One region of the Mesobacillus subterraneus genome, then DNA from elsewhere that is predicted to be linked to it. Evidence: riboswitches for the same ligand, from Rfam matches in the RefSeq annotation. Region 1 holds a riboswitch; the other holds the start of a gene.
What was found. Region 1 has a riboswitch for cyclic di-GMP ahead of LC048_RS17625 (anti-repressor SinI family protein). Riboswitches for the same ligand answer to the same signal wherever they lie in the genome.
Positions count from the first base shown of each region.

Region 1 (5,994 bases):
CTGGGAGCAATGAGATACATCGCGAGGCAGCAAATGACCTTGATGATGAGAAGCCATTGGCTTGCGGGCTTTGGCTTACTGTTCTCGTCATTGGCCGTGATGGTCGCTTTTCTTGGAAACACAGGAGGAACTGGGTTTGACGGATTTAACCGGATGACGGCCAGCTTGCTGAATATCAATTTACTGCTGATTCCTTTGCTGTCTTTGCTGATCGGCAGCTTGTTTTTATCTGGTGAAAAGGAAGATCGCGGGCTAACTTTGCTGCTGACCTATCCGATTTCACCATGGGCAGTAATTCTTGGAAAGTATGCAGGTTTGTTTGTTGCAATCTGGTCTGTATTGACGTTTGGGTATGGTGCAGCATTGCTCGTCATCTTTTTCGTTGGCGGGGGGGAGTCTCAGTTTCTTTGCTGCTATTATTTTATGTGTATTCGAACCTGCTGGCGGCCATTTTCCTGTCGCTGGCATTGATGATTGGCATAATGGCCAAAACGCGGTTCCAGGCGCTGGGGATAAGCTTGATTGTCTGGGCCTTTCTTGTACTTTTCTATGAATTTATCATTATGGGGTTGAGCATGTTCATGATGAAGCAATGGCTGCTGCCAATGCTGACAGTGTCCATCTTTCTCAATCCGGTAGAGTTAATTCGCGTCCAGTCGATCCTGTCGCTGGATGGAGCATCGGTATTCGGGCCGCGATTATATGATTTAACCATCTGGGCAGATGGATGGACTGGTCAAACGTTGTTTGTACTTGCCATTTTGCTCTGGACGCTACTGCCTGTCCTATATACTGTATACAGGACGAAACGGGGTGTTGAGAATGAATAGCAAGGAATGGATCAGGATAGAGGGATTGGCAAAGCATTATAGTCCGACAAAGAAAATTTCTGACATCAGCTTTTCCATCGACAAGCCTGAAATCTTTGCACTCTGCGGTGGAAACGGAGCAGGCAAGAGTACATTGATCAAAATGCTTACAGGGATCATGAAGCCGTCTGCGGGCATGGTGTATATGGACGGGAAGAAAGTTGAACCGCATAGTAAAAGTTTTAAAAAACTATTTTCATATATGCCGGATGAGATGCTCTTTCCGCGCCAGCTGACGGGCTTGGAAGTCTTGACTTTTTTTTGCGAGATTAAGAGGAATTACTGATAAAAAAATTATGGAAGCCCTGAATCAGGTTGGCTTATTTGATGTAAGGAATATTCAGATTAAACAATATTCCAAAGGAATGCAGCAGCGGCTTTCGCTTGCGCAGGCTCTGATGCCGGATGTTCCGCTGCGAATTCTCGATGAACCAACCAATGGACTAGATCCACTCTGGGTATACCGCTTCAAGGAAATTATCCTGGAAGAGAAAAGACAGGGCAGGACAATTTTCTTTACTACCCATATCCTCAGCCTGGTCGAAGAATTGGCAGACAGAGCTGCGTTCATGCAGGAGGGGCATCTGCAGTATTGTGACTCAGTTGAATCACTTGTACAAAAAGACGGTGTCTATACTCCACTTGAGAAGGTCTTTTTTTAATTAGGTATTAAATACCAGACGAAAAATCCCGGTGTTGATTCAACACCGGGATTCTATGATTATTTTGTTCATATCACATTAATGGCCGCTTTCTTCTTCGCTTTCCCCATCCATTTCGCTGTCCTTATTCTTATCCTTATCCATATCCATACTGTCGCTGTTCATCTTCATTTTCATATAGCGTTCGTTTGCAATTTGATCGATTTGCTCCCATGTTGCATTGGCAGGGTTCTTATCGCTGTTTTCAGAAATGAATTTCTCGGCGCTTTCGCTGTCTTTGAAGAATGCGTAGCCGTATTTCATCGGAGTCTTAAGGTCTGCCTTTACAGGTATCGCAGAATCAGCCTCGACCCATTCTGATGTGATATAATCACGGACCCATTTCTCCTCGAATTCAACATCATCACGTCTATTGATATTTAATAAGCAGCCTGAGTCATCAAAGAATACATATTCTCCGTCTTTTGTTTTGGCCTGTGCTGTGAAAACTCCCATTGGATCAGCTTCCGGATATACCTTCATGTTGCAGAATGCACAGACATCGTCAGCACCTGGTTCATGAGGGCCATCTGCATGGTCGTCATCATCGTGGTTCACTTCAGTTGCTGCCGTTTCCTGACCCTCTTTTTGTTCATTTTCCGTTGCTTCATCTCCACAGCCAGAAACAATTATCATTAAAAATAAGGCCAACATGATAGCAAATAACTTCTTCATAAAATCTCCTCCTTTGATCGAATTTAATCCTATCAGGGAGTTGTGAGTAAAATGCGAAAAATCAAAGGAAAAAGCGTGAGAAGTATTCTATTTTTTGTGACAGTTTTATGACGATTAAGCAATCATTAAAATATATATTTTATGTACATTCTTAAGAAGGTGAAAGAATTAACTGATAGGATAACCTTGTTGCGCATATCGTTAAAGTAGTGCGAGGGTGTGGATAAAGGATGCCGCCAGCCTGACCAGACAAAGAAAAGCGTATGATACTGTTTTTTTTGTGTGCGAACATCAAATAAAAGCTTCTTACTTGAAAATACTCGTTCTAAAGCGCAGTTTTGCATTGTAATTTATATAAGTACTAACATGCTAATCTTGTTTTCTCCTGCTATTAAACTTCATGAAATCAAGATAATAAGCAAAATCTTCTTTGCTGATACCGTTTTTTATAGCTTCATCTACAAGTCCAACCCATTCATCATCAACAGGCATCCTGGCGGCTTTCATGTTTTGCTGTCCCATCAAATACTCAACAGTTGTATCAAGGTTGTCTGCCAAGCGGGACAATACCTGAAGCGATGGATTTCCCTGAATCCCTCTTTCGATGTAACTGAGATAGGATTTAGAAACATTCGCTTTTTCGGACAGTTCACTAATTGAATAATTTTTTTCAAGCCTTAAGCTTCTTATAGTTTCTCCAACCTTCATAAGTGGATCTCCTTTTTATTCATCTATTAATTCATTATAACGAACAAAAGGGTTCTTTTAAAAACACGAGAAACTGAGATAAACGGAGGATATTCTTAAAAAAGAACGATTTATGTTCTTTTTTAAGAAAATTCGCGATATTTTAGACTTTTTCAGAATTGATACTTATGGACTATACTCGAATGGAAGATAGTAACAATTCACTTTTCAAAGGGGCTGGATGGCTGTGTACAGAAAAAATTGTGACCGTTGTAATCGTCCTTCGTTTAGCAGCAGTGAGGTAGGAGAGTGGCTCTGCCCAGTTTGCGGAAATGATTTAACAAGATATCCGTTTTTTAATGCCATCAATCTTGAAAAAGTGGTAATTACACCGCACTTAAAAAAGCAAATCTATAAGAAAATTGGCCAACGATAAAAACATCTCAAGTTTATGGGGGTTATTTGAAAAAAAGCGTTCTACAATTAGATTCATAATCTGACATAATATTTTAATGAATGGTTGTAATTTTCAGATAATATCTCTTTCTTACTATAATTTTGTAATTATTTGGGATAAAAGAGATGAAATACTTTTATTACAGCCGACAAATATTTACATTTTTTATATATAGAACAATGTACAATGGCATTGAAAGTGAAAAAATGAGTAAAAAGATACAGAAAAAGGCAAACTTGTTGAAAAACTAGGACGCAAAGTCACGGATCTAAGGTGCGATTAACTATGATGGCCGGACTGCCTGGAATACTAACTGTATTTTGGGAGGGAAAAACTTGATTAAAGAGCAGGTAGTTTTCGAAGAACTGGATACAGAATGGGTGCAGCTTATAATGGAAGCTTTAGAGATGGGAATTAACAAAGAGGAAATCAGGGAATTTTTAACGAAACCCAACAAATAGACAAATGAATTCTTACATAGAAAATGGAAGTGCCATCGAGCAGCTCTTTTGGAGGTGCTTTTTATTTTTAAAAAAAAATGGACAGCTTAGACTGTCCATTAAGTTTATTTATTGTGGAGTCTCCACTTATTGAATTCTAAAAACTCACGAAACTGGTCCTTTGTGATACCAGAATCCATTGCTTCTTTTACAAGGTTGACCCAATCAGTATCCATATTTTCCTTGTCAGGTTGTTCATGTATTAGATGGTCTACTGGTACATTCAATACTCCTGCAATTTTTTCTAGAAATTGAATTGAAGGATTTGTTTGAAGGTTTCGCTCCAATGAGCTCAAATATGATTTTGCCACGCCGGCTTGCTCTGCCAGTTCAGATAAGGACATTCTTTTTTTCTTGCCGAAGTTTCTTGACGCGTTCACCGATCACTGTTATCCACACACCTTATCAATTTATATTTATATCATAACAAATCTGACAAAAGAGTTCCATATTAAGAACGGCCTATAGAACAATTATAACCAATCTTAAAGTTTTTAAGAGTCACTTTTATGAAAATCATGTTGGGAAAAAACTCATCGCTTTATTATCGGCCAATATGATTACAGTTGTACAATATTTTATGAAGATTCTTTGAAAATTTCATATTCCATTGTCACTTGTGTTCAAAACCGCATAAAAAAGGTAAAATGGTAGCAATCAGACAAGGTACGGGTGATGTGTTATGCAGAAAAAATATTTAGTGATTTACAAAGAGATTTCGAAACTGATCCAGGAAGGGCATTATCCTCCAAAAACGATACTGCCATCTGAAAATGAATTTGCTGACAGGTATCAAACCTCGAGGGAAACAATCCGGAAAGCATTAAATCTGCTTGCTCAAAATGGGTTCATTCAAAAAATTCGCGGCAAAGGTTCGCTTGTGCTGGATTTGAAAAGACATCAGTTTCCGATTTCGGGATTGATTAGTTTTAAAGAACTGGCGGAGAACATGGGCGGAAAGGCCAAAACGACTGTGGAAGAGTTCATTCTTGAATTAGCAGGCGGTGAAATTGCCAGGGGAATTGAATGCAGAAGAAGATGAAAAGATTTGGAAGGTAAAAAGAGTGAGGCATATTGATGAAGAACGAGTGATTCTTGACAAGGATTTTCTCGTAGAAAAGCATGTGCCAGGCCTGTCACGTGTGACTTGTGAAAACTCGATATTTGAGTATATTGAAGGGGAACTGGATAAAAAAATCAGCTTTGCAAAAAAGGAATTTACAGTAGAGGAACCAAGTGCCGAAGACAGAAAACTACTTGATATGGAAGGGTTCAATGCGATTGTCATCGTGAAAAACTATATCCATTTTGATGATGCTACCCTGTTCCAATTTACCGAGTCAAGGCACCGTCCTGATAAGTTCCGTTTCGTTGATTTTGCCAGACGTATGGATACTCAACAGTCCTTATAATGGCTCTTTTCGAAAAGTAAGCAAGGGTCACTGTATTTTTACGTTTTTTCGTGCGATGTCTGTTATGGTACTGCAAGAAATAGCTCGAAGCTGGTCATAATGCAATTGATAGCTTATAAAGCATTAATCAATGCAACAACATCCCTAAAAAATAGCTGCCATTGAAGTTGCCCGGTTAACCAGGCTGTCAATTGGCAGCTTTTATTTATTGTGAAATTTCTATGTTTAATGCTTGGGGTACTTGCCGACAAGATGGATGGCACTGATGATTCTTTTATTGATCCAGGCCCTGTTTTCATGCGTATTAAGCTGTTCGTAAACTACCTTCCGGCCATCTTCAGTAGTGACGTAGTGACTTGGAAGAGTGTTCAGGCTGATGGCAATGATATCATTCCTGCACTTCTGGCAGTTACAGAAAGTCTGGTAATCAGGGCTCATCATCAGCACGTTGACAAGAGTGGAAACGACCTCTTCCATTACATTGACATAATTAAATTTCATGGTGCTTTCTCTCCCTATTGATGTCCTAGATTAAATTATAGTTGAATGCTGGAAATATAAAATGTTTTTTTAATATTTGCTATAAGATAGGTCTTTTTGCATATTTTTATACAAAATATTGGAACTTTTATTAAATGTTTTACGAGCCTCAGACAGGGAAATTTAATAGTGGAGATCTTGTAGAAAAGGAGA
Region 1 covers NZ_CP129019.1:3,397,571-3,403,564, reverse strand. The annotation lists gene LC048_RS17660 (nitrous oxide reductase accessory protein NosL) at 1-13, shown strand, start outside; gene LC048_RS17655 (ABC transporter permease) at 10-471, shown strand; gene LC048_RS17650 (hypothetical protein) at 408-830, shown strand; gene LC048_RS17645 (ATP-binding cassette domain-containing protein) at 823-1,155, shown strand; gene LC048_RS17640 (AAA family ATPase) at 1,166-1,531, shown strand; gene LC048_RS17635 (nitrous oxide reductase accessory protein NosL) at 1,610-2,245, opposite strand; gene LC048_RS17630 (helix-turn-helix domain-containing protein) at 2,615-2,953, opposite strand; cyclic di-GMP riboswitch class I at 3,609-3,694, shown strand; gene LC048_RS17625 (anti-repressor SinI family protein) at 3,725-3,850, shown strand; partial or broken gene LC048_RS17620 (helix-turn-helix domain-containing protein) at 3,955-4,276, opposite strand; partial or broken gene treR (trehalose operon repressor) at 4,572-5,301, shown strand; gene LC048_RS17610 (late competence development ComFB family protein) at 5,527-5,802, opposite strand.

Region 2 (5,994 bases), 1.8 Mb from region 1:
AGGGACCTTTGAGATGCGAAACCGAGGTCTTTTCGGACAGGATTCAGAGGGAATCATGAAAAGCTGTCAGAACACGCGTCAACTTCGGACAGGATTCAGAGGGAATCAAGAAAAGCTGTCCGAAGAAGAGCCAACTTCGGACAGGTTTCAGTGGAAATCAAGAAAAGCTGTCCGAAGAAGAGCCAACTTCGGACAGGTTTCAGCGAGAATCAAGAAAAGCTGTCCGAAGAAGAGCCAACTTCGGACAGGTTTCAGAGGGAATCAAGAAAAGCTGTCAGAACACGCGTCAACTTCGGACAAGTACCCCGTAAAACCAAAGAAAGCTGTCCTTATGCATATCAGTTAAGCGGAAAAACGGCCTTAATCTTTTTTAGGGGGTTAAAATGAAACGGCTTACAGGTTACAATATGATTGTCTAACCAATTTTTTCATTGGAACGGAGGAAGGTTCATGGCAACAAAAACTAGTTCTTTGATCGAGCAGACTCAAAAGTATGGTGCGAATAACTATCATCCTCTGCCAATCGTTATTTCAAATGCAGAGGGTGTTTGGGTAGAGGATCCTGAAGGCAACAGATATATGGACATGCTTAGTGCCTATTCAGCTGTCAACCAGGGGCACCGCCATCCTAAAATCATCCAGGCGCTTAAGGATCAGGCGGACCGTGTGACTCTTACTTCAAGAGCATTTCACAATGACCAGCTAGGACCATGGTATGAAAAGATTTGCAAGATGACGAATAAAGAAATGGCTTTGCCGATGAACACTGGAGCGGAAGCAGTAGAAACGGCTATTAAAGCAGCTCGCCGCTGGGCATACGATGTGAAAGGTGTTGCGGAAAACCAGGCTGAAATCATTGCTTGTATCGGCAACTTCCATGGGCGCACAATGACGGCAGTTTCTTTATCGTCTGAAGAAGAATACAAACGTGGCTTCGTCCCGATGCTGCCAGGAATCAAACTGATCCCTTACGGTGACCTTGATGCGCTGAAGGAAGCGGTCACTCCTAATACTGCAGCCTTCTTGATTGAACCGATTCAGGGAGAGGCCGGGATCGTCATTCCACCAGAAGGCTTCATGAAAGCTGCCTACGATGTATGTAAAGAAAACAATGTCCTGTTCATTGCGGATGAAATTCAGGCTGGTCTCGCACGGTCTGGAAAAATGTTCGCATGCGAATGGGAGGGAATACAGCCTGATATGTATATCCTAGGAAAAGCGCTTGGCGGCGGGGTTTTCCCAATCTCATGTGTTGTTGCCGACAATGATGTACTAGGAGTATTCAACCCAGGTTCCCACGGGTCCACTTTCGGCGGCAATCCAATGGCCTGCGCAGTATCCATTGCGTCCCTTGATGTCTTGATCGATGAGAAGCTTGCTGACCGTTCCCTTGAACTGGGAGAGTATTTCATTAGCAAGCTCCGTGAAATTGACAATTCCATCATTAAGGACATCCGTGGCCGCGGCTTGTTCATTGGTGTCGAGCTAACTGAGCCTGCACGCAAGTATTGCGAAGAGCTTAAAGAGGAAGGGCTGCTGTGCAAAGAAACGCATGATACGGTCATCCGTTTCGCTCCACCGCTTGTCATCAGTGAGGAAGAACTGGATTGGGCAATAGAAAGAATCAAGAAAGTATTATCATAAACAGGAAAACCCGCCTTCGTTGGCGGGTTTTTTACTGAATAATAAAATATAAATTTTTTGTATTTAGATTAGTGTCCAGCTCCAGCGCCTAGCCCCTCGAGTCGCTTCGGTCCTGCCAATGAAGTCAAAGAACGACTTCACTGTCAGGCCTCCAGCGCTTGTCGGGGCTGCCCAAGGCGCTTGCGCTTTTCTCATGTGAAATTAAATTATCTAGTTGCCCTTGGTTCTGCCGCTCTCTCTTCCCTTTCGCTTGGTGCGAATAGAAGTCCGATATTTATGAGACCCGCAAGACCGACTAATCCATAGATGATTCGAGCCAATGCTGAATCCTGTCCGCCGAAAATAGCTGCAACAAGGTCAAATTGGAAGAATCCTACTAAGCCCCAGTTGATGGCGCCGATAATGGTAAGTACTAGTGCTGCACGTTGAATACCGCTCATGGATGTTTCCTCCCTTAAAATTAAATATGTTCTTTTATAGATTGTTTCAGCACGAAATGAATTATTCATTTCTCTTGCATTTATTACCTATCCTCATGAAAAAATTTTTAACATTTCTCTGTACATTGGAGCACATTAAGAAGTGTATTTTTTGCAATGCTTTTAGAAAAAGAACATAATAAACCCTAGAGGAAGGTGATTTAATTGGATAATTTTACTTTTTACAATCCAACGAAATTGATATTTGGAAAAGGGCAGCTTGAGGAATTGAAAAACGAAGTTCCTCCATACGGCAAGAAAGTTCTGCTGGTTTATGGCGGAGGCAGCATCAAACGCAATGGACTTTATGATTCTGTTATAGAGACCTTAAAGGAGATTGGCGCGGAAGTATTTGAGCTTTCCGGTGTGGAACCAAATCCTCGTCTGTCGACTGTTCATAAAGGTGTGAAAATCTGCAAAGAAGAGGGCATTGAATTTATCCTCGCAGTGGGAGGCGGCAGTGTCATTGACTGCACAAAAGCAATCGCTGCTGGTGCAAAATACGATGGCGATGCATGGGACCTTGTCACAAAGAAGGCTTTTGCATCAGAAGCACTTCCATTTGGAACAGTTTTGACATTAGCCGCTACAGGATCTGAAATGAATGCCGGTTCTGTCATCACAAACTGGGAAACGAATGAAAAGTATGGCTGGGGAAGCCCGGTCTCATTCCCGAAATTCTCAATCCTTGATCCAGTGAACACATTTACCGTTCCGAAGGACCAAACAATTTACGGCATTGTTGACATGATGTCCCACGTATTTGAACATTATTTCCATCTGACAGAGAATACTGAATTCCAGGACCGCATGGCCGAATCCTTACTTTTGACAGTGATGGAAACAGCTCCAAAGCTACTTGAGGATTTAGAGAACTACGAGTATCGCGCAACGATTCTTTACTCAGGAACGATGACCTTGAACGGCATTCTTAATATGGGCTATCGCGGCGATTGGGCATCCCATAATATTGAGCACGCCGTATCAGCAGTATATGATATCCCTCACGGAGGCGGGCTGGCTATTCTGTTCCCGAACTGGATGAAGTATAACCTTAAAGTGAAACCAGAGCGCTTCAAGAAAATGGCTGTACGGGTCTTCGGCGTTAATCCAGAAGGCAAGACAGACGAAGAAGCTGGGTTGGAAGGTATCGAAAAGCTGCGTGAATTCTGGAACAGCATCGGTGCCCCATCTAGACTTGCTGATTACGACATTGATGACAGCAAGCTTGAATTAATGGCTGATAAAGCAATGGTCAATGGGGAATTTGGCAACTTTGCAAAATTGAATAAAGAGGATGTAATGGAAATTTATCGTATGTCATTATAAAAGCTGAAGGACCCTGGGATATCCCCTGGGTCCTTTGTCTTTATGTGGGCAAAAATTCTCATGGAGTTTCTTTAAAAATAGGCAAAACAACACTTCGATATTCATAATTTACGGGTAATTAAAGAAACCTAAGAAAAAATTACCAGTATTTTTTCTGAGGCTAAATGTTTAGGTTGCTGGGTAACTGTGGTAAGTCTCTAAATGTAGGACAAAGGAGCCAGAGGAGTAACATACATAAGAAAAATCAACATTCATGCTAATAGCAAACCTGCTGAAAAGCAGGGACGCAAAGCCAGGAGTCTAAGGCTGCAAAAATGCAGCTATGATCGTCCAGCCGCCATGGAAAGAAATCATTCCTGGCGGTTTTTTTTGTCCAATGAAAAGGGTATTTCGATAAGAAGGAGGCTATTTACCGTTTGAAATTACTGAATATTCAGTTTATTAATTATGCATTGTTTTAAATCACTCAAAAAGGAGAAATCGAATTGAAAACTACTTTTAAGAAAAAATTATTTTTATCATGGGTTGCATTTATATGGTTATTTTCCCTCACCGTACCGGTCACTGGAGTTTTTGCAAATGGTAATGGAGGAGCAGCGCCGGAAAAAGAAGGATACACCATGTTTAAAATTGAAGGCAGCAATCTAAAGGATGGAACGTATACACATGGACCGCTGACTGTAAATGTTACTTTTACAGTGGAAGAAAATGAACCAAAAAGTATCAGCTGGTCTTCTAATATCCCTGTTTTTTCGGTATATGTTAAAGGTGGGCCAGGCGGACTTACTAACAGCTACGAAAAAGGCGCAACTGAAGGATCTGGCCTTATTGCACCAGATAACAAAGGAATCAGTCATGTGGCCTTCTATTACAAGCAAGAAGAAGCAAATCCTGCAGATGAAGAAAAAACTGAAGAAGGTACAGATAATGGCGGCGGAGAATCCGAAGAGCCCGCAGAAGATAATGAACCTGCTGAAGAGCAACAAAACGATGAATCTAATCAAGAAGAAAATAACGACTCAAGCCAAGAAGAAAACGATGAAGCAAATCAGAATGAAAACGATGACTCAAGCCAAGAAGAAAACGATGAAGCAAATCAGAATGAAAACGATGACTCAAGCCAAGAAGAAAACGATGAAGCAAATCAGAATGAAAACGATGAATCAAACCAAGAAGAAAACGATGAATCAAATCAGGAAGACAAAGAATCTGAAGAAGGTACAAAGGAAAATGGCAATAAAAGCACAGAAATCCATCTACATCTAAAGAATTGCACAGCACCAGTTGAAAAAGTGGAAGTTCAATTGAACGGAAAATGGAGCGAGATGTCGAATCCAGGTAACTCTCCCCTGTACAAACTGAAGGACGGCGGGGAATTCGTAAAGGATGATATAACTGCATTCAAGCTTTCTTTTGAATCAGGCGAAGAACAAGTTTATGGAATGGAAGAAGTGAAGATAGGCGTGGAAGCAGAAGGTTCGATTAACTATTGGCTTGAGGGCTGCCACATAGCAGAAGATGAGCAGGAAGAAAATCCAGGTGAAGGAACAGAGGAACCAGGTGAAGGCACGGAAGAACCCGGAGATGGCCAAGGGGATAATAAAGGAAATAAAAGCACAGAAATCCACCTGCACCTAAAAAACTGTGTGGCACCTGTTGCGAAAGTCTTTGTTGAATTAAATGGTGAATGGATTGAAATGACGAATCCAGGAAACTCTCCGCTTTATAAGCTAAAAGATGGGGGAGAATTTGTTAAAGATGACATCACTGCATTTAAGCTTCAATTTGAGTCAGGCGCTGAAATTACCTATAGTGTGGAAGAAGTCAAGACAGGTATAGAAGCAGAAGGTTCGATTAACTACTGGCTGCAGGACTGTGCGATACCAGAGGATGAAAATCCAGAAGAACCAGGCGATGGTACAGAAGAACCTGGAGATGATATTGAAGAACCGGGTGAAGACGAAGAATCTGATGTAGAAATTGAAATAGTCAAAGAGCTGTACATCACAATCAATAAAAATATTGAATCAGTCGTAAAGGTGACGTTGCTGATCAAGGATGGCGAAAACCTTGAATTTAACAAGCTTAATTATCTCTGGAAACTCTTCATTACAAGTGGTTTAAATGTTTCTGATATCACTGGAATAGAGTTTGAGTTTGAGGATGGAACAACAAAAGTAGTTGCCTTGAACATGCTTTCCTTTGAGCTGGAAAATGAGATTATTCAAGTGGATATAAATGAAGCTGTCCTTGGAATTGATTCCGATGATGATAATGATGAGGATACAGGAGCTGTCCAACCTGATAACAATGATAATGACTCTTCAGGTCATGGAGATGAAAAGCAAGGCTGGTATGGCGACATGCTGCCAAAAACGGGTGAAAACAGCAAGATGATGTTTTATATCTATGGCTTCCTTCTTATGACAGCAGGTTTAGTTTTAAGAATGAAAAAGCCGATCAATCAGCTATAACAGAGTAGGGGGGAAGAAATTCCCCTCTTTCTTTTATCCAAAACCGGTTTATTTTACCCCAAAATAGA
Region 2 covers NZ_CP129019.1:391,295-397,288, forward strand. The annotation lists gene LC048_RS01880 (ornithine--oxo-acid transaminase) at 451-1,644, shown strand; gene LC048_RS01885 (hypothetical protein) at 1,708-1,839, opposite strand; gene LC048_RS01890 (DUF378 domain-containing protein) at 1,851-2,084, opposite strand; gene LC048_RS01895 (iron-containing alcohol dehydrogenase) at 2,289-3,452, shown strand; cyclic di-GMP riboswitch class I at 3,704-3,794, shown strand; gene LC048_RS01900 (LPXTG cell wall anchor domain-containing protein) at 3,938-5,926, shown strand.
Region 2: it holds a riboswitch for cyclic di-GMP, as region 1 does, so the genes downstream of both, LC048_RS01900 (LPXTG cell wall anchor domain-containing protein) here and LC048_RS17625 (anti-repressor SinI family protein) in region 1, are expected to answer to the same signal.